Regions from separate parts of the uncultured Enterovirga sp. genome, predicted to be linked through region 2. Evidence: predicted binding sites of a transcription regulator. Region 2 holds the regulator's gene; each other region holds the start of a gene.

Region 1 (10,445 bases), on a different contig from region 2:
GCCATGATCCTCAGCACGCTGAGCAGGCGGGGCGCCCAGACGCTCCCGATTTCGGCCGGTGTCACTGTGTGATGTCTCCGTTCGATCGTTCTTCGAGGCAGACGCTCGGAACGAGCGCAATTCCCGCAGGCCTTGTAGCCTGATGGAGGGTTCAGGGCGAGGCGGGGGACGGCGGGGTGGGCACCCCAGCGACCCCGGTGAATGGCGCGTATTGGGGTGGACTTGTACGGCAAGTGCCGTACATTCAAGGGACGCACGATAATCCGCGTGTTGAAATCCCTGCTGGCCATAGGTTGATGACATGCGCTCGTCCACTCTCGACACAAGTCAGACCGAGACCCCTGCAACCCGGAGCGCCCGCATGGAGCAGCGCACGACGGTAGAGGCGAAGGCCCTCATCGAGCGAGGTGCGCGGGCTCTTGGCCTCACGGCCTCCGAATTCACGGTTGCAGCGGCATGCCGCGCGGCGCGTGAGACCTTGCGGGATTACGAGCTGACCGTCTTGACCCCGTTGGATCACCATGCCTTCATGGCCGCCTTCGACGCGATGGAGCCCGCTCCCGAGTTGGTTGAGCTGATGCGCCTTCACCCGAAGGTGTCGAAGGCTTCATGATCGACGCCGCCCTGCTTGCGCGCCTCAGAATTGAGCCGCTCGATCGCAAGAGACACGATCGGGCGGCCTTCTCGTGTGGTGTCGCCCAGGTCGACACCTATCTTCGCACCGTCGCCGCTGGTCTCCAGGACCTCGAGACAACCCGCGTCTACGTGGCCCGCCTCGACGAGACTCCAGACATCGTCGGCTTCTACGCCGTCAATGCGCACGCGATCGATCTCGGCACGTTGCCGGAGGGCATGCGAAAGAAGCTGCCGCGCTACCCCCTGGTGCCGGCGATCTATCTGTCCGTGGTCGGTGTGCACGATGCCTTTCAAGGCGGCGGCGTGGGCAGCGTCCTGATGGCGGATGCGATGCGTCGCTGCGCGCGCGTGGCCGACGAGATCGGCGCGGCCTTCATCGTGCTGGACGCCCTCAACGAACGAGCCGGCGCTCTCTATCGACGGCTCGGTTTCGTCGACCTTCCAGGTCGTGCCCCCCGCATGGTCATCGGCATACGCCAGGTCCGGGCGGCGATCGCAGCGGCGGCGATAAGACCGGCTTGATCTTACGGTCGATGCGGGGAGCGCCCGTATCCAGCTTCCGATCGATCTACGGCGTCAGTCCATTTCGCCCTCGCCGGACCAATCGGCAGGGCGTATCGAACGACGACACCAAAAACGCGCAGAGCCTCCCATGCAACTCGTCGCCAACCTGACCATGATGTTCACCGAGCTTCCGGTGCCCGAGCGGTTCGGGGCCGCGGCCCGGGCCGGGTTCGAGGGTGTCGAGATCCAGTTTCCCTACGAGTTCGACCCGGCGGAGCTGCGGCGGGCGTCCGCCGATCGGCCGGTCGTGCTCATCAATGCGCCGGCGTCGGACCCGCGCGGCAGCAACGGGCGGGCGACCGACGCCGCCTTGCGGGCCGAGTTCCGGCAGGGGCTGGACGAGGCCATGCGCTTCGCCGAGGCGCTTCGGGTGTCCAAGCTGAATGTGCTGCCCGGCCCGCCGCCGCCTGGCCAGGATGCCGCGACCACGGATGCGGTGCTCGGCGACAACCTGCGGCTCGCGGCCGAGCGGATGGGCGGGATCGGCGTCGCGGTCGTGACGGAGGCGATCAACCCCTGGGACGTTCCCGGTATGTGGCTGAACAGCCTCGGCAAGGCGCTGAGCTTCCTCGACGGGCTCGACGAGCCGAGGGTGAAGCTGCAATTCGACCTCTACCACATGGCCCGGACGGAGCCGGACCTCGTCGCCGCGATCGCGACGGCCGGCCCGCGGATCGGCCATGTCCAGTTCGCCGATACGGAAGGACGCCACGAGCCCGGCACCGGGACGATCGACTTCGACGCCGCCTTCGCGGCCCTGCACCGCGCCGGCTATGACGGGGCGGTCGCGGCGGAATACCGGCCGGCCGGCCGCACCGAGGATGGGCTCGGCTGGATGGCGCGGGTGCCGGGCTGGTTCGGCAGGGTCTAGGGGTTCAAACGCGGCTGGCATGTTTAACGCATTCTTGACGAGCCGTAGATGAAAATTCTACGTCATCATCGCGCATCCAGGGGCCGCCGCATGAATCTCAAAGCCATGTTCACGGACCACCCGGCGATGGTGGGCGAGACCTATCCCGAGCATATGCGCACGGCGCTGAGCTTCGCCGGCCCGCTCGCCCGGGCGACGTTGGGAGCGCTGGTCCACGCCTTCCTGCCGTTTCTCTGCACCACCACGGCGAGCGACACCGTGAAGGGGCTCTATGCCCGGATGACGAAGCGCTGCGCGACCTGCAAGGCGGGCCCGGTGCATCGCCCGGACCTGTTTCCCGGGCGGGTTTCGGCCTCGACCCGGGTGCCGGACACGCTGCTCGCCTGGGACCCGGTGATCTGACGGCAGCATCTGCGGTCGGTTAACGCTTAACCCTCTGACACCGCGAGGTTCTTCTCGGCCGCGAAAGCGCCCGATTCACCCCTCGTCAGCCATCTTCCCCAACCTCTTCGATAGGGATCGCGGTCACGTTCACACCCGAAGGTCAGCCAAGAAGGGCCTCGGGGCGCATGGTGTTCAAACAGAGTGGTCGGGCGACCGGGATCGGTCTCGCCCAGATGAAGCGTCTCGCGCTGGTCGTCGCGGTGGTGATGGGTTGCGTGGTGGCTGGAAAGGCCGGCGCCCGGGAACTCGTGACCTTCCCGGAGGGCATCGCCCGGCCGGGGACGATCGTGATCCGGACGACCGAGCGGCGGCTCTATCTCGTCGGGCGCGACGGCACCGCGATCCGCTATCCGGTCGCGGTCGGCAAGCCCGGCAAGCAATGGTTCGGCTGGTCGGCGGTCGACGGCAAATATGTCGAGCCGGCCTGGTCGCCGCCGGACGACGTGAAGCGCGACAATCCGAGCCTGCCGGCCGTGATTCCGGGCGGATCGCCCTCGAACCCGATGGGTCCGCGCGCCCTGACCCTCGTCGGCGGCGATTACGCCATTCACGGCACGAACCGGCCGAACTCGGTCGGCACCTACGCGTCGTATGGCTGCATCCGGATGTACAACCAGGACATCGTCGACCTCTACGCCCGCGTGCCGGTTGGAACGCCGGTTGTCGTCGTGCGGTAGGGGTTACGAATACGCCGCCCTGAGGTCGAGCGTGGCCCGCTCGCCGACCGCCGCGTAATTCTCCTCGAGCCAAGCCGTGGCGCTCGCCCGGCCGAGGTCCCGCAAGGTTTCGAAGAAGCCGAAATCGGCGTGGAGCCGCGAGGAGGCCATGTATCGGCCGAGCGCCTCGCCGCCGTCGATCCGGTGCATCAGGACGCGCTTGTAGTCGCTCCGGTCGAGCTTGCCCTCGTCGATCAGCCGCGTCACGAGGTCGATGACTCGGAATTCGCCGAGCAGCCCGCCGTTGAAGGTGACCTCCGTCAGCCGGTTCTGGATCTCGCGCATTTCGGTCGGCGTCGTGCGGCGTTCGACCGGGTTGATCTGCACCAGGATGACGTCGTCGCAGGCCGTCCCGTAGAACAGGGGATAGAGGGCCGGGTTGCCGACATAGCCGCCATCCCAATAGGGCTCGCCGTCGATCTCGACCGCCCGGAAGATGGTCGGCAGGCAGGCCGAGGCCATCACATGCTCGGGTCGGAGTTCGGCCGTCTCGAAGATGCGGGCCTTGCCGGTCCAGACATTCGTCGCCGAGACGAACAGTTTTACGGGGGCGCCGCGCAGCCGGTCGAAATCGACGAGGTCGCGGACGAGGTCGCGCAGCGGGTTGATGTCGAGCGGGTTCGCGCTCGTCGGCGACAGCGTGCCGCGCCAGAAGTCGAACAGCGCGTTCGAGGCGATCGGCGACCACATGTCCAGGAAGACGTCGAAGATGCGCCGCTGCGGGGCCGAGAGCCCGCCGTCGAGGCTGACATGGCGCCAGAAGGCCTCGAGCTGCATGCGGGCGCCGTCGGGCCCGCCCTCCAGCCAGCCATCCACCATGATGACGGCGTTCATCGACCCGGCGGAGGCGCCCGTGATCGCCTCGAAGGCGAGCCGCCCGTCCTCGATCAGCCGGTCCAGCACGCCCCAGGTAAAGGCGCCGTGGGCGCCGCCGCCCTGCAGCGCGAGGGAGACGGCCTTCTCGGCCCGCGGTCCGGCGAGGCCGCAGGGGCCCCGGTTCTCGCCGCCGCGCCCGCTCACGCGGCCGTCCAGCCGCCGTCGATCGAGAGATTGGCGCCGGTGATCTGGGAGGCCGCGTCCGAGCAGAGAAAGACGGCGAGCGCCGCGACCTGCTCGACCGTAACGAACTCCTTCGTCGGCTGCGCCGTCAGCATGACGTCGTTGATGACCTGGTCCTTCGACATGCCGCGGGCCTTCATCGTGTCCGGGATCTGCTTCTCGACCAGCGGCGTCCAGACATAGCCGGGCGAGATGCAATTCACGGTGATCTTGTCGGTCGCGACTTCGAGCGCCACGGTCTTGGTCAGCCCGACGAGGCCGTGCTTGGCCGAGACATAGGCCGACTTGAACGGGGAGGCGACGAGCGAATGGGCGGAGGCGGTCGAGACGATCCGGCCCCAGCCGCGCCGCTTCATCCCGGGAATGACGGCCTTGATGGCGTGGAAGGCGGCCGAGAGATTGATCGCGAGGATCTGGTCCCACTTCTCGTCGGGGAAGTCCTGCACCGGTGCCACGTGCTGGATACCCGCATTGTTGATCAGGATGTCGACCGATCCGAAGGTCGTCTCCGCGATCTCGACCATGCCGGCGATCTCGCGCGGGTTCGACATGTCCGCGGGTGAATAGATCGCCCGCACGCCGAACTCGCTCTCGATCCGGGCGCGCTCGGATTCGATCGCGGCCGCATCGCCGAACCCGTTGATGAGGACATTTGCGCCCTCCTTCGCGAGCGCGCGCGCATAGGCGAGCCCGATCCCGCTCGTCGAACCTGTCACCAAGGCGGATTTTGACGTCAGCGCCATCTCGCGATCTCCGATGCGGGGGTGGTTAAGCCGGGGAAGCCGGCATGTCACCAGCACCACGCGAGGAACCTCATCCGGCGTGCGATCGTTGCCCGCCGTTGCCCTTCGACGGACCTCATGGCCAGCATCCTCCGCATCCTGCTCGCGATCCTTCTGCCGCCCGTGGGCGTATTCTTCACCGTCGGCATCGGGCTTCAATTCTGGCTCAACATCCTCCTCACGCTGCTCGGCTATTTTCCTGGCATGATACACGCCGTGTGGATCATCGCCCGCCGGGCCCCGGCCTGAGGCGATGATCCGGGTTGGCGTCGGCGGCTGGACTTTCGCACCCTGGCGGGGTGCCTTCTACCCGAAGGGGCTGCCGGCCGCGAAGGAGCTTGCGCATGCGAGCCGCTGCCTGACCGCGATCGAGATCAACGGCACCTTCTACCGGACGCAGACGCCCGCAAGCTTCCGGAAATGGGCCGAGGAGACGCCCGACGGCTTCGTCTTCGCCCTAAAGGGCCACCGCTTCGTCACGAACCGCAAGGTCCTGGCCGAAGCCGGGCCCGGCATTGAGCATTTCCTCTCGTCGGGACTGCTCGAACTCGGCGACAAGCTCGGCCCGATCAACTGGCAGCTCGCCCCGACGAAGCGTTTCGACCCGGACGACCTGGCGGCCTTTCTGGCGCTCCTGCCCCATGAGCGCGAGGGAATGCGGATCCGGCACGCGATCGAGGCCCGGCACGAGAGCTTTCGGAATCCGGCATTCGTCGAGATGGCGCGCCGGCACGGGATTGCCATCGTCTACGCAGATTCCGACGACTATCCGGGGATCGCGGACCCGACCGCCGACTTCGTCTATGCGCGGCTCCAGCGTTCGCGTGAGGGCGAGCCTCTGGGCTACCCCGCAGCCGAACTCGACCTCTGGGCGACGAGGGCGAAGAGCTGGCAGGCCGGCCAGAGCCCGTATGGGCTCGATCACCTCGCAGGAGAGAGTTCGACGGCAGCAGGGCGCGACGTCTTCCTGTTCTTCATCTCCGGCGAGAAGGTGCTCAATCCTGCCGCCGCCTGCGCCCTCATCGAGCGCCTCGGCTGAGCCCGGAGGCCGTGACCTCGATCACGTCTGGTTGAGAGCCGTCGGGCAAAGGTTGATCCCGGGGAGAGAGGGGCCTACCTGAGGGAACATTCAGAGAACGAAATCGAGCATGGACGAGACCGTTGCCCGCAAGCTGCGCGTCCTCGCCGACGCCGCCAAATACGATGCGTCCTGTGCCTCTTCCGGGGCGCCGAGGCGATCTGCCGGGAAGGACGGCATCGGGTCGACGAATTCGATCGGGATCTGCCATTCCTACACGCCCGACGGTCGCTGCGTGTCGCTCCTCAAGGTGCTGCTGACCAATTATTGCCTGTTCGATTGCGCCTATTGCGTGAACCGGCGCTCCTCCAACGTCGAACGGGCCCGCTTCGCCACCAAGGAGATCGTCGACCTGACGCTCGCCTTCTACAAGCGCAACTATATCGAGGGGCTGTTTCTCTCCTCCGGCATCATCCGCTCGCCGGACTACACGATGGAGCAACTGATTTTGGTCGCGAAGACCTTGCGGCAGGCGCACGGCTATCGCGGCTACATTCACCTGAAGACGATCCCGGAGGCGAGCCCCTGGCTAGTCGAACAGGCTGGGCTCTGGGCGGATCGCCTGTCGATCAACCTCGAATTGCCGACCGACGAGGGCCTGACGCAATTCGCGCCCGAGAAGAAGGCGCCTGCCATCCGGGCCGCCATGGGCCAGATGCGCGAGCGCATCGCCCAGGGGAAGGAGGAGCGCCGCAGCTTCTCCCCGGCCGGACAGTCGACGCAACTCATCGTCGGAGCCGACGGGGCGAATGACGAGTCGATCCTCAAGGCCAGCGCCGGCCTTTACGACCTCTACGATCTCCGCCGCGTCTATTACTCGGCCTTCAGCCCGATCCCCGATTCCACCTCAACGCTCCCGTCGAAATCACCGCCGCTCCAGCGCGAGAACCGGCTTTATCAGGCCGATTGGCTGCTCCGCCATTACGGCTTCGCCGTGGATGAGATCACCTCGGGCGGGGAGGACGGCATGCTCGACCTCGCCATCGACCCGAAGCTCGCATGGGCGCTGAAGAACCGTCACCGCTTCCCGGTCGACGTGAACGCGGCCGACCGGGAGATGCTGCTGCGCGTGCCCGGCCTCGGCAAGCGTGCCGTCGACAAGATCGTCGTCACCCGACGCCACACCCGGCTCGGCCTCGACGACCTCGCCCGGCTCACCGGGACTTTAAAACGGGCCCGCCCCTTCCTGGTCGCCCGCGACCATCACCCGGGCGCCACGATCGACCGCCTCGACCTCCGCGGAACGCTGATCGAGCCGCCGGCCGCGCAGCTCAGCCTGTTCTGAGTCTCGCCTTGGCTTCTCCTACGCTCCTCATGGTGAGGTGGCCGGCGCAGCCTGCTCTCGAAGCGGGGCCGACCTGCGGTGCGTCCTTCGAGGCTCCGCTACGCGGAGCACCTCAGGATGATGAGGAGCTTTGTGGTTGAGCGAATGACTATGCGCCGGATCAGCCTGACTGAGGGCGCCGATCTCGACGGCTTCCGCGATGCCGTGCGGTCGCTCGTGGCCGTCGGGATCCCGCCCGAGGCGGTGAGCTGGGAATTGGGCGCACAGGCGAACCTGTTCGGGGACACCGAGCCGGTCTCCGCTGCGCCGCTCAGGCTGCCCCGCAAGCTCGGCGAGTTGATCCGGGAGGTGGTGCCGCACCGCGATCCGGAGCGCTACGGGCTCCTCTACGACGCGATCTGGCGCGTCTGCGGGGGCCAGCGCGACCTGCTCGAGATCGCGAGCGATCCGGTCGTCCACCGGCTCGACCTCTTGGCTCGGGCGGTCCGGCGCGACATCCACAAGATGCACGCCTATCTCCGCTTCCGGAAGGTCGAGGGCGGCCCGCCCGACGAGACGGAGCGCTACGCGGCCTGGTTCGAGCCCGACCATTTCATTTTGGAAGCGGCGGTGCCGTTCTTCGTCGAGCGCTTCCGGGCCATGCACTGGGCGATCATCACGCCCGTCGGCTCCGCGCTGTGGGAGGGGACGGAGCTGGTCTACGGCCTGCCCGGCACGAAGGCAGACGCGCCGGGCGAAGACGGGTTCGAGGCGGGCTGGACCGGATATTACGAGAGCATCTTCAACCCGGCCCGCACTAATCCGAAGCTGATGCGGTCGCACATGGCCAAGAAATACTGGCACAACCTGCCCGAGGCGGCCGCGATCCCGAATCTGGTTCGTTCGGCCGCCGGGCGGGTCAGCGGCATGATCGAGAGAGAGGCGACGATGCCCGCGAAGAAGAAGCCGGAGGGCGCGCTCGCCGCCATGCTGGACCAGGCGCCGACCACGCTCGAGGAGCTGAACGCGCTAATCCGGGCCGCCGGGCCGCTCGTTCCCGGGGCGACCCAGGCCGTCGTCGGAGAGGGGCCGGCGAATGCCACGATCGTCTTCGTTGGGGAGCAGCCGGGGGACGAGGAGGACCTGAAGGGCAGGCCCTTCGTCGGCCCTGCCGGCCGGCTCCTCGAGCGGGCTTTCGGCGAGGCGGGGATCGAGCGACGGGACGTCTATCTCACGAATGCCGTGAAGCATTTCAAGTTCGACCAGCGCGGGAAGCGCCGCATCCATGCCAAGCCGACGGCCGGCGAGGTGAGCCACTATCGCTGGTGGCTGATGCGCGAGCTGGAACTCGTCGAGCCGAAGCTCATCGTGGCGCTGGGCGGCACCGCCGTCCTCGCCCTAACCGGGAAGTCGGTCCCGATCACCCGCGCCCGCGGCCCGGCGAAGCTGCTCGAGGATTTCGCCGGCTTCATCACCGTCCACCCGTCCTACCTGCTGCGCCTGCCCGACGAGGATGCGAAGGCGGCGGCCTATGCCCAATTCGTCCAGGACCTGACCCAGGTCCGCGAACTCGGCGCCGCCGAGCGCGGCGGCCGGTCACACGCTGCGGCCTAATCCGCTCATCCCGGCAAAAGCCGGGATCCAACCTCGGCCGACCCCATCGGATGGGGGTTCTGGGCACCGGCTTCCGCCGGTGTGAGCGGAGGCCCGAGGGCTACCCGTAACGGTGCAGGCCGTTGCCGTGCCGCTTCAGCCAGATCTCCGCCGCGTCGGTGCCGGGGCACATGCCTCGGAGGAGCGACCAGAAGCGGTGGGAGTGGTTGAGCTCCCTCAGATGAGCGACCTCGTGCGCGGCGAGATAGTCCAGCACCTCGGGCGGGGCGAGGATCAGGCGCCAGGAGAAGCTGAGCGCGCCGGTCGAAGAACACGAACCCCAACGGCTGCGGGTATCCCGTGGCGTGACCTTACGGGCATCGATCCCGATCATGCCGGTATAGCGAACGACCGCCAGGTCGAGATCCGCCTTCGCCTCCGCCTGGAGGAAGCGCCGCACCCGGCCCGGGATACTTGCCACGTCGCCCGAGACGCTGATGACGGCCTCGCCGCCCGCGTCGCGGCTCGCCCGCGTCGCGGCGCGCGAGCTTCCGCCATGAACGAGGCGGTGCGGCTCTCCCCTGAGCGGCACGACGGCGCCCGGCTCGAAGCGAACGCGTTCGGGCACACGAGCCAGCCGCGCCGTAATCCAGCCGGCATGGGCATCGATAAAGGTCTTGGCGCTCGCCAGATCGGTCCTCGCCGGGAGCGTCAGGCTGACCTCGCCGGTGGTGGACGAAACCCGCAAGGTCATCCGACGCGAAGCGCTCCGACGGCGCAGATCGACCTTTAGCGGGCCGTCGGCCCGGGAGAGCGTCAGATGCCCAGGCTCGGGCGGGGTTGGTCGGCGAAGCCAGCGCATCGCAGGAGGCTGCCCGCCGGGCGCGAGGGTGTCACCCGCCCGGTCTGGAGGCCGGCCAGATGTCCACAGCGTCAGACGTGGGCCTTCTCGATCGCGCGGGCCCGTCGCTTGCTCTTCCGGTTCGGCGCCGGTGCCGCCTCGGCGAGCGCCTTTTCGAGCATCGGCGCGGGAGCCGTCGCAGGTGCGAGCGCGGCGACCGACGTCATGGTGACGGCGGCCGGGACATGCGCCACGGCCGGCGTCGGCGCAGGGGCGAGCGACGGAGCGGGAGCCGGCTGGACGGCCACGGTGCGGGCTGGAGCCTGCACGGGCACGGCATCCTGGCCCTGCGCGGCGATGAAGTCCGTGATCCGGGGCACGATCTCCTTGCGGAAGCGCGATCCGTTGAACACGCCGTAATGGCCGACCTTCTCCTGCAGGTGATAGACCTTCTTCTCGGCGGGCAGGTTCGGCGTCAGCTCGATCGCCGCAAGGGTCTGGCCGACCCCGGAGATGTCGTCCTTCTCTCCCTCGACCGCCATGATCGCGCAGCGGCGTATGGCCAGGAGGTCCACAGGCTTCTCGCGATGGGCCATC
Region 2 (10,445 bases):
ACCGCGAGGGAGGTACCCCGCGCCGCGTCGGCACAGGCCGCGAGGAGCGTTGCGGGCGGGCAGAGCAGGTATTCGACGTCGCCGCCCCGCTCGGACGAGCGCTCCGCGATGTCCCGAAGGACCGCGAGCGAACTCCGCAGCCCGTTCATCTTCCAATTGCCCGCGACCAGCGGCCGCGGCGAGCTGCCTGCCATCCCGTCCTCCCTCGACAGGTCCGGACTAGCAGCCGGTCCGGAAGGCGGCAACGCGGCGCCCGCGGTTTGCGCAGGGGGGCGCCGTTACGCTAGGGCGTCGGCGGGGCGCTCTGGAACACGGTTTCGATGCTGCAAGGAATCAACAGGCTCGGGAAGAGCTGGGTCGGCAAGGTCGTGGTCGCGATCCTGTTCGGCTTCCTGATCGTCTCCTTCGCGGTCTGGGGCATCGGCGACATATTCCGGGGCAACGTGCGGACCCAGGTCGCGACCGTCGGCGGGGTCGACATCACGGCCGAGCAGTTCCGGACGGCCTACCAGACCGAATACCAGAATCTCATCCGGCGGGCGCGGCGCAGCATCACGCCGGAACAGGCGCGCGCGCTCGGGCTCGAACAGCGCGTGCTGGCCCGGCTCGTCTCGGAAGCGGCCTTCGACCAGGATACGCGCCGGCTCGGACTCAGCGTGTCGGACGAGCTCGTCATCCGCACGGTCCAGGCCGATCCCGCCTTCCGGGGCGCGAACGGAGCCTTCGACCGCGGGCTCTTCATCGACATCCTGCGCCAGACGGGGATCAGCGAGGCGCAATTCGTGCGCGAACAGCGTGCCGTCGTGGCGCGCCAGCAGCTCGCGGAGGCCCTGACCGGAGCCTACCGGGTGCCAATCGCGATGCGGGAGGCCGTGCACCGCTTCCAGGCGGAGCGGCGCTCGGCGGAGTATCTGCGGCTCGGCCCGGTGGTGCTGGGCGACATTCCGGCCCCGAATCCGGCCCAGATGCAGAGCTTCTACGACGAGCGCAAGACCTCGTTCCGCGCGCCGGAATACCGCGCCCTCTCCATGCTCCGACTCGACGCCGCGGCGCTTGCCAAGCCCGATGCGGTCTCCGATCAGGATGCCGAGGCCTATTATGCCCGGCTCAAGGATTCCCGCTTCGGCCAGCCCGAGAGGAGGGCCATCCAGCAGATCGTGTTCCCGACCAAGGATGAGGCCGAGACCGCTTCGGCCCGGATCAAGGCCGGCACCTCCTTCGAGGACCTCGCCCAGGAGCGCAGCGTCGACGAGCCGACCCTCAATCTCGGGACGCTCACCCGAGGCGAGATGATCGACCAGGCGGTCGCGACCGCCGCCTTCGCCTTGGCCGAGGGCCAGGTGAGCGACGTGGTCGCGGGCCGGTTCGGCCCTGTCCTCCTCCGCGTCACGAAGGTCGAGGCCGGCAGTGCGAAGCCCTTCGAAGAGGTCAAGGCCGAGGTGAAGACCGAGCTCGCCCGGGAGCGGGCCCGCACCGAGCTGACCGCGGTTCACGACGCGATCGAGGACCAGCGCGCGAGTGCGAAACCGCTGACCGAGATCGCGAAGGAGCGCGGCATCGCGTTGTTGCGCGTGACGGCCGTCGACCGCTCCGGCCGCGACCGGGCCGGGACGGTCGTCGATCTCGGGCCCGAGCGGGACAACGTTCTCACGGCCGCCTTCCGGGCCGATGTCGGCGCCGACATCGAGGCCGTGACCTACCGCGACGGCGGCTATGCCTGGTTCGAGGTGACCGCGATCGAGCCCGCGAAAGACCGGACGCTGGACGAGGTTCGCGACCGCGTGACCGAGGAGTGGCGTGCGAACGAGGTCTCGACCGGCCTCACCGCCAAGGCCCGGAGCCTGACGGAGCGTCTCGACAAGGGCGAGACCATGGCCGCGATCGCGGCCGAGCTCGGCCTCGCGGTCGAGACCGCGACGGACCTCGCCCGCGGCCAGCCCAAGGATGGGCTCGCCCCGCCGGTCGTGACCCGCATCTTCGCGACGCCGGTCGGCAGGGCCGCAAGCGCCACCGGAGACGACACGACCCGCTTCCTGTTCAAGGTGACGGCGGCCACCGTTCCGCCCTTCATCACCTCGACCCAGGAAAGTGCGGCGACCGAGCAGCAGATCCGCTCGCTTGTCGCCGAGGACCTCCTCGCCGAATATGTCGCCGATGCCGAAAAGCGGATCGGCGTGAAGCTCTACCCGTCGAATGTCAGCCGGGCGATCGGGGGCAGCGACCTCTGATCCTCGCCCGTTCGACCTGAACCGGGTCCGCTCGGACGGCCGTTCAGCGCGCGTTTCGGGAAGGCCGCATGGGCGAGGCCCCGGCCGGGTTGCGGCGGAGGGGGGATCGCACGCACGATTGAGCGTTTGTCACGAGACTGCGTTACCCGGATGCCGTCGCAGGTAGAGCCCCCGATGATCGACACGGATTCGACACCTCCCGCCGCGACGGATGCTGCCTTCAGGAGCCGGGTCGTGTTCGCCGGCTTCGTCGTGTTGGCGCTCGTGGCGCTCGCGGCTGCGGCCTGGGCCCTTCGCACGCTCCTCCTCATGACCTTCCTGGCCGTGATCCTCGCGGTGCTCCTGCGAGAGGTCGGCGACATCCTGCACCGGAAGCTGGGCCTCGGGCGTCGCTGGGCGGTGGTCCTGGTGGTGGCCGTGCTGGCGCTCGCGGCGGCCGCCGCCGCGGCTTTCTTGGCCCCGACCCTCGCGGACCAGGCACGGCAGCTCGTGCAGAAGCTGCCAGAGGCGGCGGGCGCTTTCCAGCGTCGCCTCGGCGACCATCCCTGGCTCGAATCCCTCTGGGGCCAGATCTCGTCCGGGCTCAGTCTGCCGGAGCCGAGCGAGGCCATGGGCCATGCCGGCCGCATCCTCGCCGGCATCTCGGGCTCGCTCGGCTATGCGGGCCTCGTCCTCGGGGCGGCGATCTTCCTCGCCCTCGAACCCGACCTCTACCGGCGCGGCTTCGTGCGGCTCGTCCCCGTGCGGCACCGCGCGTTCGCGGACGAACTCCTGGACGAGCTCGAAAGCACGATCGTGTCGTGGCTGGGGGCGCAACTCATCCTCATGGCCTTCATCGGAGCCATGGTCGCGCTCGGCCTCTGGGCCATCGGCGTGCCCTACGCGCTCGTGCTCGGGCTCCTGGCCGGCCTTCTCGAATTCATCCCTTATCTCGGACCGATCCTGTCCGCCGTCCCGGCGATCCTGATCGCGCTCGCGGCCGACACCACCACGGCGCTCTGGACGCTCGGCCTGCTGGTCGGCGTGCAGCAGGTCGAGAACAACGTCCTGCAGCCGATCGTGCAGAAATCGCAGGTCGACATCCCGCCCGTCCTGCTGATCGTGGTGCTGTTCGGGATGGGGACGCTGTTCGGGGTTGCCGGCATCCTGGTCGCCACCCCGCTCCTCGCCGTGGTCATGGTCGTGGTCCGGCGCATTTATATCGAGCGCGTCCTGGAAGGTGGAGCGAAGGCGCCGGGCACGACCGGCGAAGCCCGAAGCGCCGCCTGAGGCGCCCTTCAGGCCGTGCTGGACGCTCGCGCGACCTTCGTCTAGTGCCGGGGCGGCTCACGATCCTCGCGGAGGCTCCATCATGGCGAGCTCGGCCCGCCGGCAAATCGTCTTCGTCAACGCCGCGCATCTCCTCACCCATTACAGCCTGCTGATCCTGCCGACGGCGGTGCTGGTGATGGCCCGGCCCGGCGGCGCCTTCGGGCCCGATTACGGGCCGGTGCTCGCGCTCGCGACCGGCATGTTCGTCCTCTACGGGGTCGCCTCGCTCCCGCAGGGATGGCTCGCCGCCCGAATCGGGCGCCACGCGCTGATGCTGGCCTTCTGTTTCGGCACCGGCCTGTCGTTGATCGCGGCCGGCTTCGCGGCGACCCCCCTCCTCCTCGCGCTGGCACTCGGCTCGGCCGGGCTCTTCGCGGCGATCTATCACCCGATCGGGACCGCGATGCTGGTCGAGGCGGCGGGCGAGCGACCCGGCCGCTCAATCGGCACGAACGGCGTCTTCGGCAATTTCGGCGTCGCCCTTGCGCCGGTCGTCACGGCCTTCCTCGCCCAGCGCTACGGCTGGCAGGTCGCCTTCATGGTGCCCGGCATCGTGTGCATCGGGCTCGGCCTCCTCTGGATTGGGGTGCCGGAATACGACCACGCCGCCCATCCTTCCGCGACGCCCTTCCCGGTGATCCCGGCGCCCCTCGTCCGGCGCGCCGTCGCGACGCTGCTCGCGATCGCGGTCGTCTCGGGCCTCGTCTTCAACGCCTTCACGCTTCTCCTGCCGAAGCTGATGCAGGAGCGGCTCGCCGGCGACGCGAACCTGATCCCGATCGTCGGAATCCTGGCCTTCGCGGTCACGCTGTGCGGCGCCGCGACCCAGTTCACGGTCGGACGGCTCATCGACCGCACGACGCTGAAACGCCTCTTCCTGCCGCTGGCCCTCGTCCTCGCCCCGACCCTCGCCGCGCTCTCCTTCGCGCAGGGCTGGCTGGTCCTGCCGCTAGCCGGGGTCGCGGCCGCGGTGATCTTCGGGCAAGTCACCGTGAACGAGACGATGACCGCCCGCTACGTCGCGCCACCGCTGCGGGCGAAGCTCTATTCGGTGCGCTTCTTCATGGGTTTCCTCGGCAGCGCCGTGGCAGCCCCGCTCATCGGGTTCCTGCACGAACGCACGGGCAGCCTCACCTCGGCGACCCTGGTCCTTGCCGGGGTCGCGACCGTCACCTTCCTGTGCGCCCTCTTCTTCCCGGATCGGCCCGAGGAGCTTCGCCCCGAACTCTGGGCGAAAGCCGATCCCGCGATCGCGCCGGCCGAGTAGAGCGGAAGAGTAGGTCCGAAAGTCCACATCGCCGCTTGTGGAACATTAGCAGAACGGTTACGCCGTTCATGCTTTGTTTCTCACCCGAGTCGTTCGAGCAGGAGCGCGACGATGCTGACCCGCAAGCAGAACGAGTTGCTGCGCTTCATTCACGCGCGCCTCTCCGAATCCGGCGTGCCGCCCTCCTTCGACGAAATGAAGGAGGCGCTCGACCTGAAGTCGAAATCGGGCATCCACCGGCTGATCACCGCTCTCGAGGAGCGCGGCTTCATCAAGCGGCTACCGAACCGGGCGCGGGCGCTCGAAGTCCTGCGCATGCCTGAGACGACCGCCAGGCCGAAATTCAGCCCGAGCGTCGTCGAGGGCAATTTCGGGCGAGCCCGTACGACGCCGGCGGCCGCTCCGGGCGGCGTTCCCGACGGCGGCAAGGCCGTTTCGATCCCGGTCATGGGCCGCATCGCGGCCGGCACGCCGGTCTCCGCCCTGCAGAACCGCTCGCATTCGATCACGCTCTCGCCGGACTTCCTCGCGTCGGGCGAACATTATGCGCTCGAGGTGCGGGGCGATTCGATGATCGATGCCGGCATTCTCGACGGCGACACGGTCGTCATCAAACGCCAGGACGACGCGCTGACCGGCGACATCATCGTCGCGCTGATCGACGACGAGGAGGCGACGCTGAAGCGTTTTCGCCGGCGCGGATCCTCCATCGCGCTCGAAGCCGCGAACCCGGCCTACGAGACGCGCGTGCTCGGCCCCGACCGCGTCCGCATCCAGGGCAAGCTCGTGAGTCTCGTCAGGCGGTACTGACGGCCGAGCGGCGCGCCCGTCCTCCCGGTGCGAGTGCCTCAAGGCTCCGCATCGGCATCCGGGAGGTCCGGCACCGCCTCCTCCGCCGGAGCAGGACGTGAGGCGGGCCTGCCCGGCGGCGGCGAGGCGGATGCGATGGCGGCGGCCGGCCTCGCGGAGGCTTTGCGGGCGAGCCATGGCCGGCTCTCGCCAGGGCGGCGGGTGGTCTCGAGCCGGAACCCCGACGACGTCGCGAACAGGGTCGTCGCTCCGTGTCCGGCCAGGAAGGCGCGGTCGACCAGGGTGGGCGCGGCGCAGTCCGGCGGTGCCTGAAGGTGGGAGAGGACGACGGCGGCACGGCCGCAATCCTCGGCAAAACCGCGCCGGTCGAGGAGATGCGAGACGATCCGGCCGTCCCGCATCTCGATCGTGCAGCCGATCCGGTCACAGCGCGGTCCGGCCTTGAGCGAGGCATCCGCGGCCCGGCGCGCATCGCCATCGGCCTTGAGCCATTGCTCGGCCGTGAAGGCCGGGACCCGCCCCAGGAGCGCGAGCCGGCCGTCCCGGCCCCGGACCGCGGCGCCCGACCCGTCCCGGGCCACGTAGATGTCCGGGCGCGGCGCAGCGGAGGCGAGCGCCACGCCCAGAATGAAGGGAAGGCCCGCGAGAAGCCGGAGCGCCGAACCACAGAGCGTCGCGACGAGCAGCGCGAAGGCCAAGAGCGAGAGCGCGCCCGCCCCGAAGGCCGGCACCACCAGCGTCGAACCGGCGAAACCCGCGACCCATTCCGACAGGCGGAGCACGCCGTCCGTGGCATAGCCCATGGCCGCCCAGATCGGACGGTCAAGGCCGAAGGGGAGCGCGACCACGCCGATCACGGCGGCCGGCATCACGGCGAAGGACACGAGGGGCAGGGTCGCGGCGTTGCCGATCAGCCCGTAGGGTTGGACATTCTGGAAGTGGAAGGTTCCGAACGGCCCGGTCGCGAGCGTCGCGACGAGCGTCGTGCCCAGGATGCCGGCGAGCGTCATGCCGACCCAGAGTGCCGCCCGACGAAGCGGGTCGCCCGCCTCCGCCGCGGGGCGGACCCGACGCGCCGCCTCGGCGAAGGCGATCAGGCCCGCGACCGCCGCGTAGGACATCTGGAAGCTCGGTCCGAGCAGCGCCTCGGGCTCCCGCGTCAGGACGAGGATCGCCGAGATGGCGAGGTTGCGGAGCGACAGCGCCGGCCGGTCGAACAGGATCGCGCCCTGCATGACGAGGATCATGACGAGCGAGCGCTCGGTCGCGACCTCCGAGCCGGAGAAGATGCAATAGGCCGTCGCGCCCGCCATGCCGACGATCGCCGCGATCTTCTTGATCGGCCAGCCAAGCGCCAGCGCCGGCGAGAGCGCCAGGAGCGCGCGCGTCGCGGCGAAGAAGAGGCCTGCGGCCAGCACCATGTGCAGGCCGGAGATCGACACGACATGGTAGATTCCGGCCGCCCGCAGGATGTCGTTCGTGCGTTCGTCGATGAGGCCGCGCTTGCCGGTGACGAGCGCGGCCGAGACGGCGCCGGCCTGCCCGCCGATCGCCTCGACGATCCTGGCCGTGAGCGCGTTCCGGGCCCGGTCGATCAGGGCCGCGCTCCGCAAGGACAGGTCGGGCGCGAACGGGGGCGGCTCGATCCTCACAAGACGGCCCGAGGCCGAGCCGACCGCGCCGATCCCGCGGAAATAGGCGTCGCGGGCGAAGTCGTAGCCGCCCGGGCGCGCCGCTTCCGGCGGCGGCAAGAGCCGGACCGTTCCACCCACGTAATCGCCCGGCGCCAGGCCCGCGACCGCCCGGACCGTCACGCGCACGCTGGACGGGACCTGCCCGCCCTCCCGACGCTCGAGCTTCGCCGTCCGGATCACGAGCCGGCCGCCGCCGGAGGCGCGCTCCTCGACCGTCTCGATGAACCCCTCGAGCCGTCCGACGTGGAGCCGGTCGAGGACCGGAGCAGCCACCATCTCGGTGCGGACGAGCGCGGCCGCGGACCCGAAGAAGACGGCAGTCAGCGCCACGAAGACGATCATGCGGCCGAAGCGGTGGCGGGCGAGATACGCCCCGCAGGCGAAGCCTGCCCCGGCCGCGAGCGGAGGCCAGACCGAAACCGCGCCGTCCGCCGCGAAGGCCAGCACGATCCCGAGCCCGTAGGCGACCGCGATCCAGGGAAAGAGCCTGCGCCGGTCGATCTCCTGCTGGACGAGGTCGGAGAGCTGCGCGGGCAAGGCCGCCAGCGCATTCCGGACGGCCGCATTCCAGCCGCCAGCCCGGATCGCCGGCGCGGTCCCTGCAGCCGCGGCGCCGGCAGCGGAACGCGTCCGGGCCATGCCCTCGCGCCCGCCCCGGTGCCGCTCGCCTGCTGACCGCATCGTACCGACGCCACGCCGCTGTCTTGCGCATGCTAGACGATCGCCGGCCGGAAGCCACCCGTCGCATCGGGATTCGGCCGCGAATCCACGATGGCGCTGCAGCTTCCGCGTGTCCGCCGTGGTTCGGGCCACCGGCGACGAGCTCGGCCAAGACCTCGCTGTCGAGCTCGGCCGATCCCGAAGACCCCGGCTGCGTCACAATCGGGCGACGTTTCCGCGTGAGGCATGGCGGTACTTGGCGGCCACGAGGGAGCCGAACCACGACCGGCGATAGTCTTGGCCCGGCCGGATCGTCACCGCTGCTGGCCTATCCGGGCAGCACGAATGCGGCCGCTCCGCGCGCGCGAACCACAAATTCCAGTTGCGACCGTCCGTTCCGTACACTACCTTGAGTTGTGCCAGTCTTTGGCACAACGGGAGGTAAACATGGCCAACGAGTCATATCCGGAATTCAGCGCCGAATCCGTCAATCAGGCCCTCGAGGCGGCGCGTCGGCACAGCCAGGCCCGCATGGCGCAGGCCGCCAATGCCCAGCCGATGCTGGAAGACGGCAGCCTGAAGCTGGCTGCGCAATGCATCAGCCTCACGGTCCAGAACGGACAGGTCTGCCTCAATCTTCCGCTGGGGCTCGGCAGCGTCTGCCTGCCGATCCCGATCTCTTTCCCGAGCGGGACCGCTGCTCAGGCCTGCCTCGACATCTGCACCAAGTGGGGCATTCCGTGCGGCGTCGAGGTGACCGTCTCCATCGCCGGCCAGCGGATCGTCTCCAAGAATATCGGCTGCAGCTGCTAGCCCGGCGCTCGCGCGCATCGACCTGAGGGTCGGAGCCTGGGCGGCGGCATGGCCGATCCCGGGTCTCCGACCCTCTTGCGCAGGCGGCCACGACGCAACGAACTCACGAGGGAGAACGAGCCGGTCCTGATGACGGGCGGACGCGCGTCGCGCGCTCGAGCATCAGGCCAGTGATGCCGATCCGGCGGCTGCCGCACGATGCCGCGCCACGGGGGCCCAGCGGGGGGACAACGCCGCCGGCTCTCGCTCCACGACGCCGTCGTACCGACTTAACGCCGCCGTACCGGCCATGCTAAACGATGGGTAACCGGCTGCCACCCGAGCCTTTGGCACGGTCGACCCCCTCTCTCCTGACGAAGCCCTACCGCCATGCCAGACCCCGTGGTCACGCGCTTTGCGCCGTCGCCGACCGGCTTTCTTCACATCGGCGGCGCCCGCACCGCCCTGTTCAATTGGCTCTACGCCCGCCGCTTCGGCGGACGGATGCTGCTTCGCATCGAGGACACGGACCGCGAGCGCTCGACCGAGCCCGCGATCGCGGCCATCCTCGAGGGGCTGTCCTGGCTCGGTCTCGATTGGGACGGGGATGTCGTCTACCAATCGTCCCGCGTGGCGCGGCATCGGGAGGTGGCCGAGAGCCTCGTCGCCGACGGCCGGGCCTATCGCTGCTGGGCCTCGCAACAGGAACTCGGCGAGATGCGCGACCTCGCCCGCAAGGAGGGTCGGGCGCCCCGCTACGACGGACGCTGGCGCGACCGCGATCCGGCGGAGGCGCCGGCGGACGTCGCGCCGGTGATCCGCCTCCGCGCGCCACAGGACGGCGAGACGGTGATCGAGGATCAGGTCCAGGGCCGGGTCGTCTGGCAGAACAAGGATCTGGACGACCTCGTGCTGCTGCGCTCGGACGGCACGCCCACCTACATGCTGGCCGTCGTCGTCGACGATCAAGACATGGGCATCACCCACATCATCCGGGGCGACGACCACCTCACGAACGGAGCCCGCCAGAGCCAGATCTACCAGGGGCTCGGCTGGAGCGTGCCGACCATGGCGCATATCCCGCTGATCCACGGGCCGGACGGCGCCAAGCTCTCGAAACGCCATGGCGCGCTCGGCATCGATGCCTACCGGACCATGGGCTACCTGCCATCGGCTCTCCGCAACTACCTCGTCCGCCTGGGCTGGAGCCACGGCAACCAGGAAATCTTCTCCGATGCCGAGATGGTGGCCTCCTTCGACCTGCCCCAGATCGGCCGCTCGCCGGCACGGTTCGATTTCGCCAAGCTCGAGAACCTGAACGGGCATCACCTGCGCGAGACGCCGGACGAAGCTGTCGTGCAGGCGATCGAGGAGATCCTGCCCGCCGTCGGGCCCGCGCGCGACCTCGGGCCGGTCTTCGCTCCTGCGTTGCGGGAGCAACTCCTCCTCTCGATGCCGAGCCTGAAGGAGCGGGCGAAGACGCTGATCGAACTCCTGGACCTCGCTTATTACCTCTACGGTCCGACCCCGCTCGCGCTCGACGCCAAGGCCGAGGCGATCCTCGATCCGGTGGGCCGCGCGCGGCTTGCCGGGATCCGACCCCGTCTGGCCGCCCTCGCCGCCTGGGATCCGGCCTCGCTCGAAGCGGCGGTCCGGGCGGGCGCGGAAGCGGCAGGCGTGAAG
Region 3 (10,445 bases), on a different contig from region 2:
CGACGTCGATCAGCACGACATCGTTCGTCCGGATCAATTCGCGCATCGGGAAGGTCGGGCCTCGTCTTGCGTCAAGCCGCGCGTTGCGGTGACCAGGGCGGCGTGCAAGGGAGCATCATCCGGCCGGGACGTCGATCCGGCAACGGGGGCGGTCAGCGTGGGCGTGGTTCTATCGTTCGAGGACAGGGTGCCGGGCGCGGAGGCGAGCCTCGACGATCTCGTGGGGCTCGTGCGGGACGACATGGAGCGGGTCAACCGCCTGATCGTCTCCCGGACCGGTTCGCGGGTGACGATGATCCCGGAGGTCGCGAACCACCTGATCTCGTCGGGCGGAAAGCGGCTCCGGCCGATGCTGACGCTCGCGACCGCCTCGCTCGCCGGCTACGGGGGCGACGGCCATGTCAGCCTGGCAGCCGCCGTGGAGTTCATGCACACGGCGACGCTCCTGCATGACGACGTCGTCGACGCCTCGACCATGCGCAGGGGCAAGATCGCGGCCCGGCTGAAATGGGGCAACGAGGCGAGCGTCCTCGTCGGCGACTTCCTCCTCGGCCAGGCCTTCAAGATGATGGTCGAGGTCGGCTCGCTCCCGGCGCTCGCGATCCTGTCCTCGGCCGCCACCATCATCGCGGAGGGCGAGGTGCTGCAACTCGCCGCCGCGAAGCATGTCGAGACGAACGAGGACGAATACCTGGCCGTGATCCGCGGCAAGACCGCGGAACTGTTCGCGGCCGCCTGCGAGGTCGGGCCGGTGATCGCGGGGCGGCCGAAGGCCGAGCTCGCCGCCTGCCGGTCTTACGGCATGAATTTGGGGATCGCCTTCCAGCTCGTCGACGACGCGCTGGATTACGGCGGCACGGCCTCCGCCCTCGGCAAGAATGTCGGCGACGATTTTCGCGAGGGCAAGATCACGCTCCCGATCGTGCTCTGCTACCGCCGCGGCGACGAGCCGGAGCGGGAATTCTGGCGCCGCACGCTGGAACGGGGCGAGATCGGCGAGGGCGACGTCGAGCGCGCGCTCGGCATCCTGCGCCGGCATCGGGCGATCGAGGATACGGTCGAGCGGGCCCGCCATTACGGCAAGATGGCCCGCGACGCGCTGGCGCTCTTCCCCGGCAGCCCGATGAAGAGCGCGCTTCTCGGCGCGGTGGATTTCTGCATCGGCCGCGCGCACTGAGCGGCTGACGTCTCATCGGAAGACGGTCGCCTTCACCCACCAGCCCGGCTCGGCCGACCGAACGGCCTTCGCGGCCCGCGCCGCGGCCCGGCAATCGTCGTAGAGCCCGAAGACCGTCGCACCCGACCCCGACATGCGGGCGAGCCTGCAGCCCTTGGTCGCGCGAAGCCGGGCGAGCGCCGAGCCGATCTCTGGGGCGAGCGCGAGCGCTGGCGCTTCGAGATCGTTGCGGGTCTCAGCCAGCGTAGCGAAAAGGGCTGACACGTCCCCGTCCGTGCTTCGAGGCTCGCCTGCCCGCTGCGCGGGACCGGCTCGCATCTCAGCATGAGGACGTGGGTGGATTCCACGAACCTCCTCATCCTGAGGTGCCGATCGAAGGTCGCTCTCGAAGGACGCACCAGCGGCCAACATCTGCCCCGGCGAAAGCCCGAGCGACTTGAACACGCCCGCGGTCGGCACCGCTACGCCCGGATTGACCAGGACGGCGAAGAGTGGCGGCAGGGCCAGCGGGGGGCCGACCTCCTCGCCCGCGCCCCGCATCATGCGGGCGCGGGGGTCGAGGCAGACCGGGATGTCGGCGCCCGTGACCCGGGCCGCCTCGACGACGTCGGGATGGTCGAGGGCAAGGCCGTTGAGCCGGGCCAGGAGCCGCAGCGCGCCGGCCGCATCCGAGGAGCCGCCTCCGATACCGGCGGCGGCCGGCAGGCGCTTCGTGAGGTGGAAGGCTCCCGCCAACAGGCCCGGCCGGCGCTCGGCCAGGGCCCGGGCAGCCCGGATCACCAGGTTGGCCCCGGGCGGACCCGCCGCCCCGGCCGTGGGTCCCTCGACGACGAGCGACAGCTCTTCGCCCGGAACCAGGGTCAGGCGGTCGTGGATACCGGCGAAGACGACGAGGCTTTCGAGCTCGTGGTAGCCGTCCGCCCGTCGTCCGAGCACGTGCAAGGTGAGGTTGACCTTGGCCGGCGCGCGCGTTGTGAGGCCGAGCCCGGCGGGCCGGCTGGGAGGCTCGGGTCTCATCGCAGAGACGAGCGGGACGCCGCTCCGCCGAGGCGAAGCGCGTCGGTCAGCCGCCGCTCTTGATCTGGTCGGTCGGGTTCGTCAGCGCCTCGGCCGGCTTCGGGACGTCCGGAAGCCCGCCCTGGAGCTTGTCCTCGATCTTTTTCAGATCGTCCGGCTCCGGGCTCGAATCCTTGGCGTGCTGCCATTGGAACCGGGCTTCGAGCCGACGGCCGACCTGCCAATAGGCGTCCCCGAGATGGTCGTTGATGACCGGGTCGCCGGATTTCAGCTCGGCCGCCTTTTCGAGTTCGCGCACCGCCTCGTCGAACTGCCCGAGGCGGTAATAGGCCCAGCCCAGGCTGTCGATGATCATGCCGTCACGCGGGGAGAGCTCGACCGCCCGCTTCAGCATCTTGAAGGCTTCGTCGATATTCTTGCCGGTATCGACCCAGGAATAGCCGAGATAGTTAAGGACCTGCGCCTTCCAGACCGTCTGGGTGTCGGGAACGAGCTCGAGCGAGGTCTTCAGGTCGGCCTCGGCCTTGGCCCATTCCTTGGCCCGCTCATAGCTCGTGCCGCGATAGTAGAAGAGCGGCCAGCGCCCGCTATCGCCCTCCTTGGTCAGGTCGATCGCCTGCCCGTAGACTTCGGCCGCCTCGAGATACTTCTTGCGCATGCGCAGGATGCCACCGAGAGCGACCAGCGCGTCGGTGTCGTTCGGCCGCTCGGCGCGGAGCCGTTCGAGATGTTTCACGGCCTCCTCGCCGCGTCCGAGCTGCTCGAGGCTGAGGCCGATCTGCACGTCCGCGCTCGCCTTCAGCGGCGAGATCGCCGGCACGAGCTTCAGGGCCGCCAGCGCCTGTTCCGTCTGCTTCATCCGCTCGAACACATCGGCCAGCGTCACGAGCGCGAGCGAATGATCCGGGTTCAGGTAGAGGGCGAGCCGGAGATAGATCAGGGACGCGAGTTCGTCGCCCTGCTGGTTGCCCGCGGAACCGAGCCCGTAGAGCACCTCGGCCGCACCGTCCTGCGCATTCTGGACGATCGGCGGCAGCGTGCGGCCCGCGCCGATCTCGGCGAGAGCGTTGCGGACGAAGGCATGACGCGGCGCGATCACGTCATAGGCCTGGTAGACCGCGAGCGCCTCGTCCTTCTTGCCGATCCGGGCGAGGAGGCGCCCGTAGGCATCGACGAGGCGAAGGGTCGTCTTCTCGGAATCGTAGGCGGATTTCAGCCGGCGCTCCGCCTCGGGCAGGTTGCCGACGAGTTCGGCGATCAGCCCGGCATGGTAGTCGCGGAAGACCGCGAAGCCGCGATCGGCCCGGACGCCATTCACCGTGTCGAGGGCGCGTTTCCCGTCCCGGGATCCGGCATGGGACCAGGCGATCAGGAGCGAAGCCGTAAGGTCGGCCGCACGGCCGCGGACGCCCCGGGCGAGCAGCGTGCGGGCGACCGCGAATTGCCGCGTCTTGAAGGCGCGCGCGCCGAGGCTGAGCTGGGCAAGCCCGTTCGATGGATCCTTCAGGGTCAGCCGATCGGCCGCGCCGGCGGCCCCATCGACGTCGCCGTCCGCCAGGAGCGAGATGAAGGCGCGCTCGAGAAGCTCGGGATTGGCCGGGTCTTCGCGCAGGGCCTCTCGGTAGAAGATCGCGGCCGCGGCCGTGTCCTTGGAAGCGCCCGCGATATAGGCCGCGAGGTAATTGCCCTCGAGGCTGCCGGCCGGCGTGTAGGGCGAGGTGTTGGGCTTCTGGGCCGGCGCGACGACGCGGCGCGCCTCGGCACTCCCGCCCGCAACACAGAGCGCCAGCGCAACCGCGACGGCGCGGCCGATCGCGAAGCGACCCACAGGAAAAACGACCATCACGGCTCCACCCTCGACGACCGCCCGCCTCGCGCGACGCCCATGACTCACTTGATCCGCAGAATGAACCCTCGGACTCCGCCCGGCAAGGCACCTCGATGCCGCGCGGCGCGGGTCCCGAGGAAGCCGCGCCGGATCCGTTCGGGCCGGCTCACATGCCGACGTAGTTCGGCCCGCCGCCGCCCTCCGGCGTCACCCAGGTGATGTTCTGGTTCGGATCCTTGATGTCGCAGGTTTTGCAATGGACGCAGTTCTGGGCGTTGATCTGGAAACGCGGCTCCTTGCCGTCCTCCAGCCATTCGTAGACCCCGGCCGGGCAATATTGGGCGGAGGGGCCGCCGAAGACGTCGTGCTCGGAGCGGCGCTGCAGCTCCATGTCGGCGACCTTCAGGTGGACCGGCTGGTCTTCCTCGTGGTTCGTGTTCGACAGGAAGACCGAGGACAGCCGGTCGAAGGTCAGAACCCCGTCCGGCCGCGGGTAGGTGATCGGCTTCACCTCCGACAGCGGCTTCAGGGTCTCGAAATCGGCCTTGCCGTGCGACAGGGTCCCGAAGACGGAGGAACCGAGGAGCTCGGTCATCCACATGTCGATCCCGCCGAGGCCGATCCCGACGAGGGTGCCGTAGCGCGACCAGAGCGGCTTCACGTTGCGGACCCGGTAGAGGTCGTAGCCGATATCGGAGCCGCGCCAGCTCTCCTCGTAGCTCTCGATCTCGTCATGGGCCCGGCCCTCGGCCAGCGCAGGGGCCAGATGCTCGGCGCAGAGCATCCCGGACAGGATCGCGTTATGCGAGCCCTTGATGCGGGGCACGTTCACGAAACCGGCCGAATCGCCGACGAGGCACCCGCCCGGGAAGACGAGCCGTGGCACCGACTGCCAGCCGCCTTCCATGATGGCGCGCGCGCCATAGCCGATCCGTTTCGCGCCCTCGAACGTGTCCCGGATCATCGGGTGGGTCTTCACCCGCTGGAACTCGTCGAAGGGCGACAGCGTCGGGTTCTCGTAGTTCAGGTGCGTGACGAATCCCACCGACACGAGGTTGTCGTCGTAATGGTAGAGCCAGGACCCGCCGCCGGCCTTGTTCGGCAGCGGCCAGCCCATGGAATGCTGCACGAGCCCCTTCCGGAACCGCTCCGGCCGGACCTGCCAGACCTCCTTGACGCCGAGGCCGTATTTCTGGTGGTCGGAATTCTGGTTCAGCCCGAACCGGGCGATGGCCTGTTTCGTCAGGCTGCCGCGGGCGCCCTCGGCCAGGATCGTGTAGCGGCCGCGCAGTTCCATGCCGCGGGTGAAGTCTCCCTTCGTCTCGCCCGAGCGCCCGACCCCCATGTCGCCGGTCGCGATGCCCCGGACCTTGCCGTCTTCCATCAGGATTTCGGCTGCCGGGAAGCCCGGATAGATCTCGACGCCGAGCGCCTCGGCCTGGCGGCCGAGGAAGCGGGCCACGTCGCCGAGCGAGCCGATGAAATTGCCGTGATTGCTCATCAGGCGCGGCAGGGTCAGCGTCGGGATCTTCACGCCCCCGGCCGGCCCGAGGAACAGGAACTCGTCCTTGGTCACCTCGGTCGTGAGCGGCCGCTCGGAATCGGCGCGCCAATCCGGCAGGAGGCGATCGAGGCCGATCGGATCGACGACGGCGCCGGAGAGGACATGCGCCCCGATCTCGGACCCTTTCTCGACGACGACGACCGAGATCTCGGCCCCGCTCTCGGCCGCGAGCTGCTTCAGCCGGATCGCGGTCGCGAGTCCGGCCGGGCCGCCGCCGGCGATGACGACGTCGAAGTCCATCGACTCCCGCGGCGGCAGCGCCTCGCCCGCCATCTCACTCTCCGGCATAGTTCCTCCCCGGAGCGGCCAGCCGCTCAGCTTCGACCTGTTCCAACGAGCTATGGGGGGGCACCGGTTCCCTGACAAGCGAGAGCCGGTGGCGGCTTGTGACCGCGGTCTCGTGGGTTACAAGGACCCATGCTGCCGGCCCCCGCCGATCGCGAGGCGCTCATCGCGCTTCTCGACTTCCACGTCGCTGCCGGGATCGATCTCGCGCTGGACGAGGCGCCGCACGACCGCTTCGCGGAGGACACGAGCCTGGCTTGGGTCTCGCCCGAAGCGCCCGCCGAGCCCCGCGCGCCCCTGCCCTCGCGTCATCCCCAGCCGGAACGCCCCGCCTCGCGCCCTGCCCTCCCGGCCGCGGCCGCCGGAGCGCCGGCCGAGATCGCCGAGGATGCCCGACGGCTGGCTCGAGAGGCCCGGACCCTCGACGACCTCGAACGGCTGGTGGCCGCCTTCGACGGCTGCGCGCTCAAGGCCTCCGCCCGCCAGCTCTGTTTCGCCGACGGCGTTCCGGGCTCGCGCGTGATGATCCTGGGCGAGGCGCCCGGGGCGGAGGAGGACCGCACGGGCCGGCCCTTCGTCGGACGCGCGGGCCAGCTTCTCGACCGGATGCTGTCCGCGATCGGGCTCGACCGCGGCTCGGTCTACGTCGCGAACGTGGTGCCCTGGCGTCCGCCCGGGAACCGGACCCCGACTCCGCAGGAGGTGGCGATCTGCCTGCCCTTCACAGAGCGCCAGATCGAGCTTGCCCGGCCCGACATCCTGGTGACGCTCGGCGCCCCCTCCACCCAGATGGTCCTCGGCTCGAAGGAGGGCATCTTCCGGACGCGCGGCCGCTGGACCGAGCGGACATTCGGCGAGGCCCGGCTTCGCGTCCTGCCGATGCTGCATCCCGCCTATCTTTTGCGGCAGCCGCTGCATAAACGGCTGGCGTGGCGCGACCTCCTCCGGCTCCGCCATGCGCTGGACGGCCGTGCGGAACCCCGCCCGCCCGAACCGACTTGAAGGTTGAACGTTCTGGCGCGCCCTCCCGCGCGCTCGGGAAGCTTGCACGATGCGTTGGGAAGACTTTCGCCCGTCCGACAATGTCGAGGACCGACGCGGCGACGGCGGCGGCGGGGGTGGCGGCTTCGGCATCCCTATGGGGCGCGGTGGCGGCGGCCTCGGCATCGGCGCCATGGTCGTGCTCGGCCTTGTCGGCTGGGCGCTCGGCATCGACCCCCGCATCCTGATCCAGGGCGCCGAGATGGCGCGCGGCGGCGGCAACCCGGGCTACGAGCAGCCGGACCGGCGCAGCCCGCCGGCCCCGCGTCCGCAAGGCAGCGGCGGCCAGGTCACGGACCAGTATGGCCGGCTGGCGCAAAGGATCCTCGGCAACACGGAGGACGTCTGGAAAGAGGTCCTGCCCGCCCAGGCCAACAAGGCCTACGTGCCGACCGGCATGGTGCTCTACACCCGCGGCACGCGGTCGGGCTGCGGCAGCGCCCAATCGGCGATGGGACCTTTCTATTGCCCGCTCGACCGCAAGGTCTATCTCGACACGACCTTCTTCGACGAGATGCAGCGCAAGTTCAGGACCGGTGGCGACTTCGCCTATGCCTATGTGATCGCGCATGAGGTCGGCCATCACATCCAGAACGTCCTCGGCATCCTGGGCAAGGTGCAGCGCCGGCAGCAGGACGTGGACGAGCGCGAGGCGAACCAGCTCTCGGTCCGGATCGAACTCATGGCCGATTGCCTGGCCGGCGTCTGGGCCAACAAGTCCAACGAAAAATACAACGCCATCAACGACGAGGATATTCGCCAGGCGATCGCGGCCGCCCAGGCCATCGGCGACGACCGGCTGCAGAGCCAGAGCAGGGGCCAGGTGATGCCGGACAGCTTCACGCACGGCTCCTCGGAGCAGCGGGTGCGCTGGCTGAAGACGGGCCTTCGGACCGGGCAGGTACAGAGCTGCGACACCTTCCGGACGAGCCGCCTCTAGGTGGCCGGCCTCGATCTCGCCCGGAGCTTCGTCCCCCTCGGGATCGCGGTGCTCACCGTGTCCGACACCCGTCAGCTCGCGGACGATCGGTCGGGCGACACGCTGGTCGCGCGTTTGACCGAAGCCGGGCATGTTCTCGCCGGCCGCAGCATCGTGCCGGACGACGTCGAGGCGATCCGGTCGGCGGTGCGCGGCTGGATCGCGGATACGGACGTCGATGCGATCATCGCAACGGGCGGGACCGGCTTCACCGGCCGCGACGTGACACCGGAGGCGCTCGAACCGCTCTTCGAGAAGCGCATGGACGGCTTCTCGGCCATCTTTCACCGGATCAGCTACGACAAGATCGGCACCTCGACGCTGCAATCGCGCGCGACCGCGGGCGTCGCGGGCGCGACCTACATCTTCGTCCTGCCGGGCTCGCCCGGCGCGTGCCGGGACGCCTGGGACGGCATCCTCCAGGCTCAGCTCGATTACCGGCACCGGCCCTGCAACTTCGTCGAGATCATGCCGCGGCTGGACGAACACCTGCGGCGCTGACCGGGCATATCGCCCGCCCCCCGCCCGACTTGTCCACAGGAACCGGGGCTTATCCACAGGCCCGTCGGAACATAGGAGGTACGTGATCCTTGCCATCACGACCGTAGTGAGAACGCGCCCTTAGAGCGTCGCCGTTGCAATGTTCGCGTTTCGTTCTAGTCTAGCGATGCCGAATCGCCCGGCCAGGAGGTTCAGATGGCCAGAACGCAGCTGAAGGGGACACCGGCCGAGCCGCCCCGACCGGCGCAGCGCGGCGTGCATACCGTCATCGACCGTCGTCGGCCGGACATCCGGACCTATGAGGGCGTCGAGCGCGAGCGGCGGCACGGCCGTGGGGTCGGCGGAAATCCGGACGGCCGGTTCGAGCCGATCCAGCGCGAACGCGCCTTCGACGGATGGGATTTCGCCGACGAGCCGCTTCCGATCCGGACCGAGGTGACGCTCGAGAAGCCCCGCACGATCATCGCCCGGAACGATTCGCCGGACATCTCCTTCGACCGGTCCGTGAACCCGTATCGGGGCTGTGAGCATGGCTGCGTGTATTGTTTCGCCCGGCCGAGCCACGCCTACCAGGGCCTGTCGCCCGGGCTCGATTTCGAGACCAAGCTCTTCGCCAAGCCGAACGCGGCCGAGCTCCTGCGGAAGGAACTCGCGGCGTCGAATTACGAGCCGAAGACGATGGCGCTCGGCACCAACACCGACCCCTATCAGCCGATCGAGCGCACCTACCGGATCACGCGCTCCATCCTAGAGGTGCTGGACGCGACGAACCACCCGGTCGGGATTGTCACGAAATCGGCCCTCGTGACGCGGGACATCGACATCCTGGCGTCGATGGCGGAGCGGGGGCTCGCCAAGGTCGCGATCTCGGTGACGACGCTCGACCCGAAGCTTGCCCGGCGCATGGAGCCGCGTGCGGCGACCCCGACCAAGCGGCTCTCGACGATCCGGATGCTGGCTGAGGCCGGGATCCCGGTCTCGGTCCTGGTCGCGCCTATCATTCCGGCGATCAACGACCATGAGATCGAGGGCGTGCTCCGCGCGGCCTATGCGGCCGGGGCGCGGGAGGCGGGCTACGTCATGCTGCGGCTGCCGAACGAGCTGAAGGGGCTCGTTCGGGACTGGCTTGCCGAGAACTACCCGGACCGCATGAAGCACGTCCTGTCGCTGGTCGAGGATACGCGCGGCGGCAAGCTCTACGATTCGGCCTGGGGCGAGCGCCAGACGGGGGTCGGGCCCTATGCCTGGATGATCGGCCGCCGCTTCGAGGCCGCGTCGGAGCGGATCGGCTTCAACAAGCAGCGCCGGACGCTCCGGACCGACCTGTTCACGCCCCCCATGCGGCAGGGCGCGCAGCTCGCGCTCTTCTAGAGCACGTCAGGGAACGCGCCGGGCGGCGCCTCAGCCCTTCAACTTTGCTGCGATCTCGGCGAGGTATTTTCCCTGGAAGCGGGCGCCGTCGAGTTCGACCGCGCTCGGTTTGCGGCTGCCGTCACCGCCTGCGATGGTCGAGGCGCCGTAGGGCGAATTCCCCATGACCTCGGCCACACCCATCTGTGCCTGGAAGGAATAGGGCAGGCCGGTGATGACGAAGCCGAGATGCATCAGCACCGGCAGGAAAGTCAGGATGGTGGATTCCTGCCCGCCATGCTGCGTTGCCGACGACGTGAAGACACCCGCGACCTTGCCGTTCAGCTTGCCCTGCGCCCATAGACCGCCGGTCTGGTCGATGAAGGATTTCATCTGCGCGGCCATGTTGCCGTAGCGGGTCGGCGTGCCGAACAGGATGGCGTCGTAGTCGGGCAACTCATCGACGGTCGCGATCGGGGCGGCTTGGTCGAGCTTGTAATGGGACGCGGCGGCGACGTCCTGCGGCACCGTCTCGGGCACCCGCTTCACCACCGCCTCGGCCCCGGCGGCACGAGCGCCTTCGGCTGCCGCAAAGGCCATCTCCTCGATATGGCCGTAGGTGGAATAGTAGAGGACCAGGACTTTCGCAGGCATCGAACCACCTCGTCTATGCGGCCGGCCGGACCGGCGTTGCGCTCAACTA

The links. Region 2 encodes LexA, which represses DNA repair genes until DNA is damaged. Its sites were predicted from a motif close to TGTTCNNNNTGTGTTCNG; they were not measured.
Region 1: the regulator LexA is predicted to act here: its motif matches at 6,194-6,211, upstream of ACFE87_RS08490 (putative DNA modification/repair radical SAM protein).
Region 3: the regulator LexA is predicted to act here: its motif matches at 8,533-8,550, upstream of ACFE87_RS11605 (PA0069 family radical SAM protein).

What each region holds. Positions count from the first base shown of each region.
Region 1 is NZ_CAXTAZ010000012.1:32,311-42,755, forward strand. Features, by position in the region: gene ACFE87_RS08440 (DoxX family protein) at 1-65, opposite strand, end outside; gene ACFE87_RS08445 (DUF1778 domain-containing protein) at 362-613, shown strand; gene ACFE87_RS08450 (GNAT family N-acetyltransferase) at 610-1,158, shown strand; gene ACFE87_RS08455 (hydroxypyruvate isomerase family protein) at 1,289-2,071, shown strand; gene ACFE87_RS08460 (DUF6356 family protein) at 2,162-2,473, shown strand; gene ACFE87_RS08465 (L,D-transpeptidase) at 2,689-3,192, shown strand; gene ACFE87_RS08470 (patatin-like phospholipase family protein) at 3,196-4,251, opposite strand; gene ACFE87_RS08475 (3-hydroxybutyrate dehydrogenase) at 4,248-5,033, opposite strand; gene ACFE87_RS08480 (YqaE/Pmp3 family membrane protein) at 5,151-5,321, shown strand; gene ACFE87_RS08485 (DUF72 domain-containing protein) at 5,326-6,111, shown strand; gene ACFE87_RS08490 (putative DNA modification/repair radical SAM protein) at 6,221-7,435, shown strand; gene ACFE87_RS08495 (UdgX family uracil-DNA binding protein) at 7,553-9,028, shown strand; gene ACFE87_RS08500 (M48 family metallopeptidase) at 9,129-9,869, opposite strand; gene ACFE87_RS08505 (polyhydroxyalkanoate depolymerase) at 9,941-10,445, opposite strand, start outside.
Region 2 is NZ_CAXTAZ010000033.1:28,965-39,409, forward strand. Features, by position in the region: gene tpiA (triose-phosphate isomerase) at 1-194, opposite strand, end outside; gene ACFE87_RS16075 (SurA N-terminal domain-containing protein) at 321-2,228, shown strand; gene ACFE87_RS16080 (AI-2E family transporter) at 2,403-3,497, shown strand; gene ACFE87_RS16085 (MFS transporter) at 3,580-4,806, shown strand; gene lexA (transcriptional repressor LexA) at 4,918-5,616, shown strand; gene ACFE87_RS16095 (ComEC/Rec2 family competence protein) at 5,655-7,949, opposite strand; gene ACFE87_RS16100 (hypothetical protein) at 8,418-8,783, shown strand; gene gltX (glutamate--tRNA ligase) at 9,153-10,445, shown strand, end outside.
Region 3 is NZ_CAXTAZ010000019.1:42,657-53,101, reverse strand. Features, by position in the region: gene ACFE87_RS11645 (DUF2007 domain-containing protein) at 1-46, opposite strand, end outside; gene ACFE87_RS11640 (polyprenyl synthetase family protein) at 158-1,177, shown strand; gene ACFE87_RS11635 (4-(cytidine 5'-diphospho)-2-C-methyl-D-erythritol kinase) at 1,190-2,194, opposite strand; gene ACFE87_RS11630 (tetratricopeptide repeat protein) at 2,241-4,037, opposite strand; gene ACFE87_RS11625 (electron transfer flavoprotein-ubiquinone oxidoreductase) at 4,189-5,859, opposite strand; gene ACFE87_RS11620 (uracil-DNA glycosylase family protein) at 6,004-6,873, shown strand; gene ACFE87_RS11615 (neutral zinc metallopeptidase) at 6,923-7,852, shown strand; gene moaB (molybdenum cofactor biosynthesis protein B) at 7,853-8,392, shown strand; gene ACFE87_RS11605 (PA0069 family radical SAM protein) at 8,588-9,763, shown strand; gene wrbA (NAD(P)H:quinone oxidoreductase) at 9,794-10,396, opposite strand.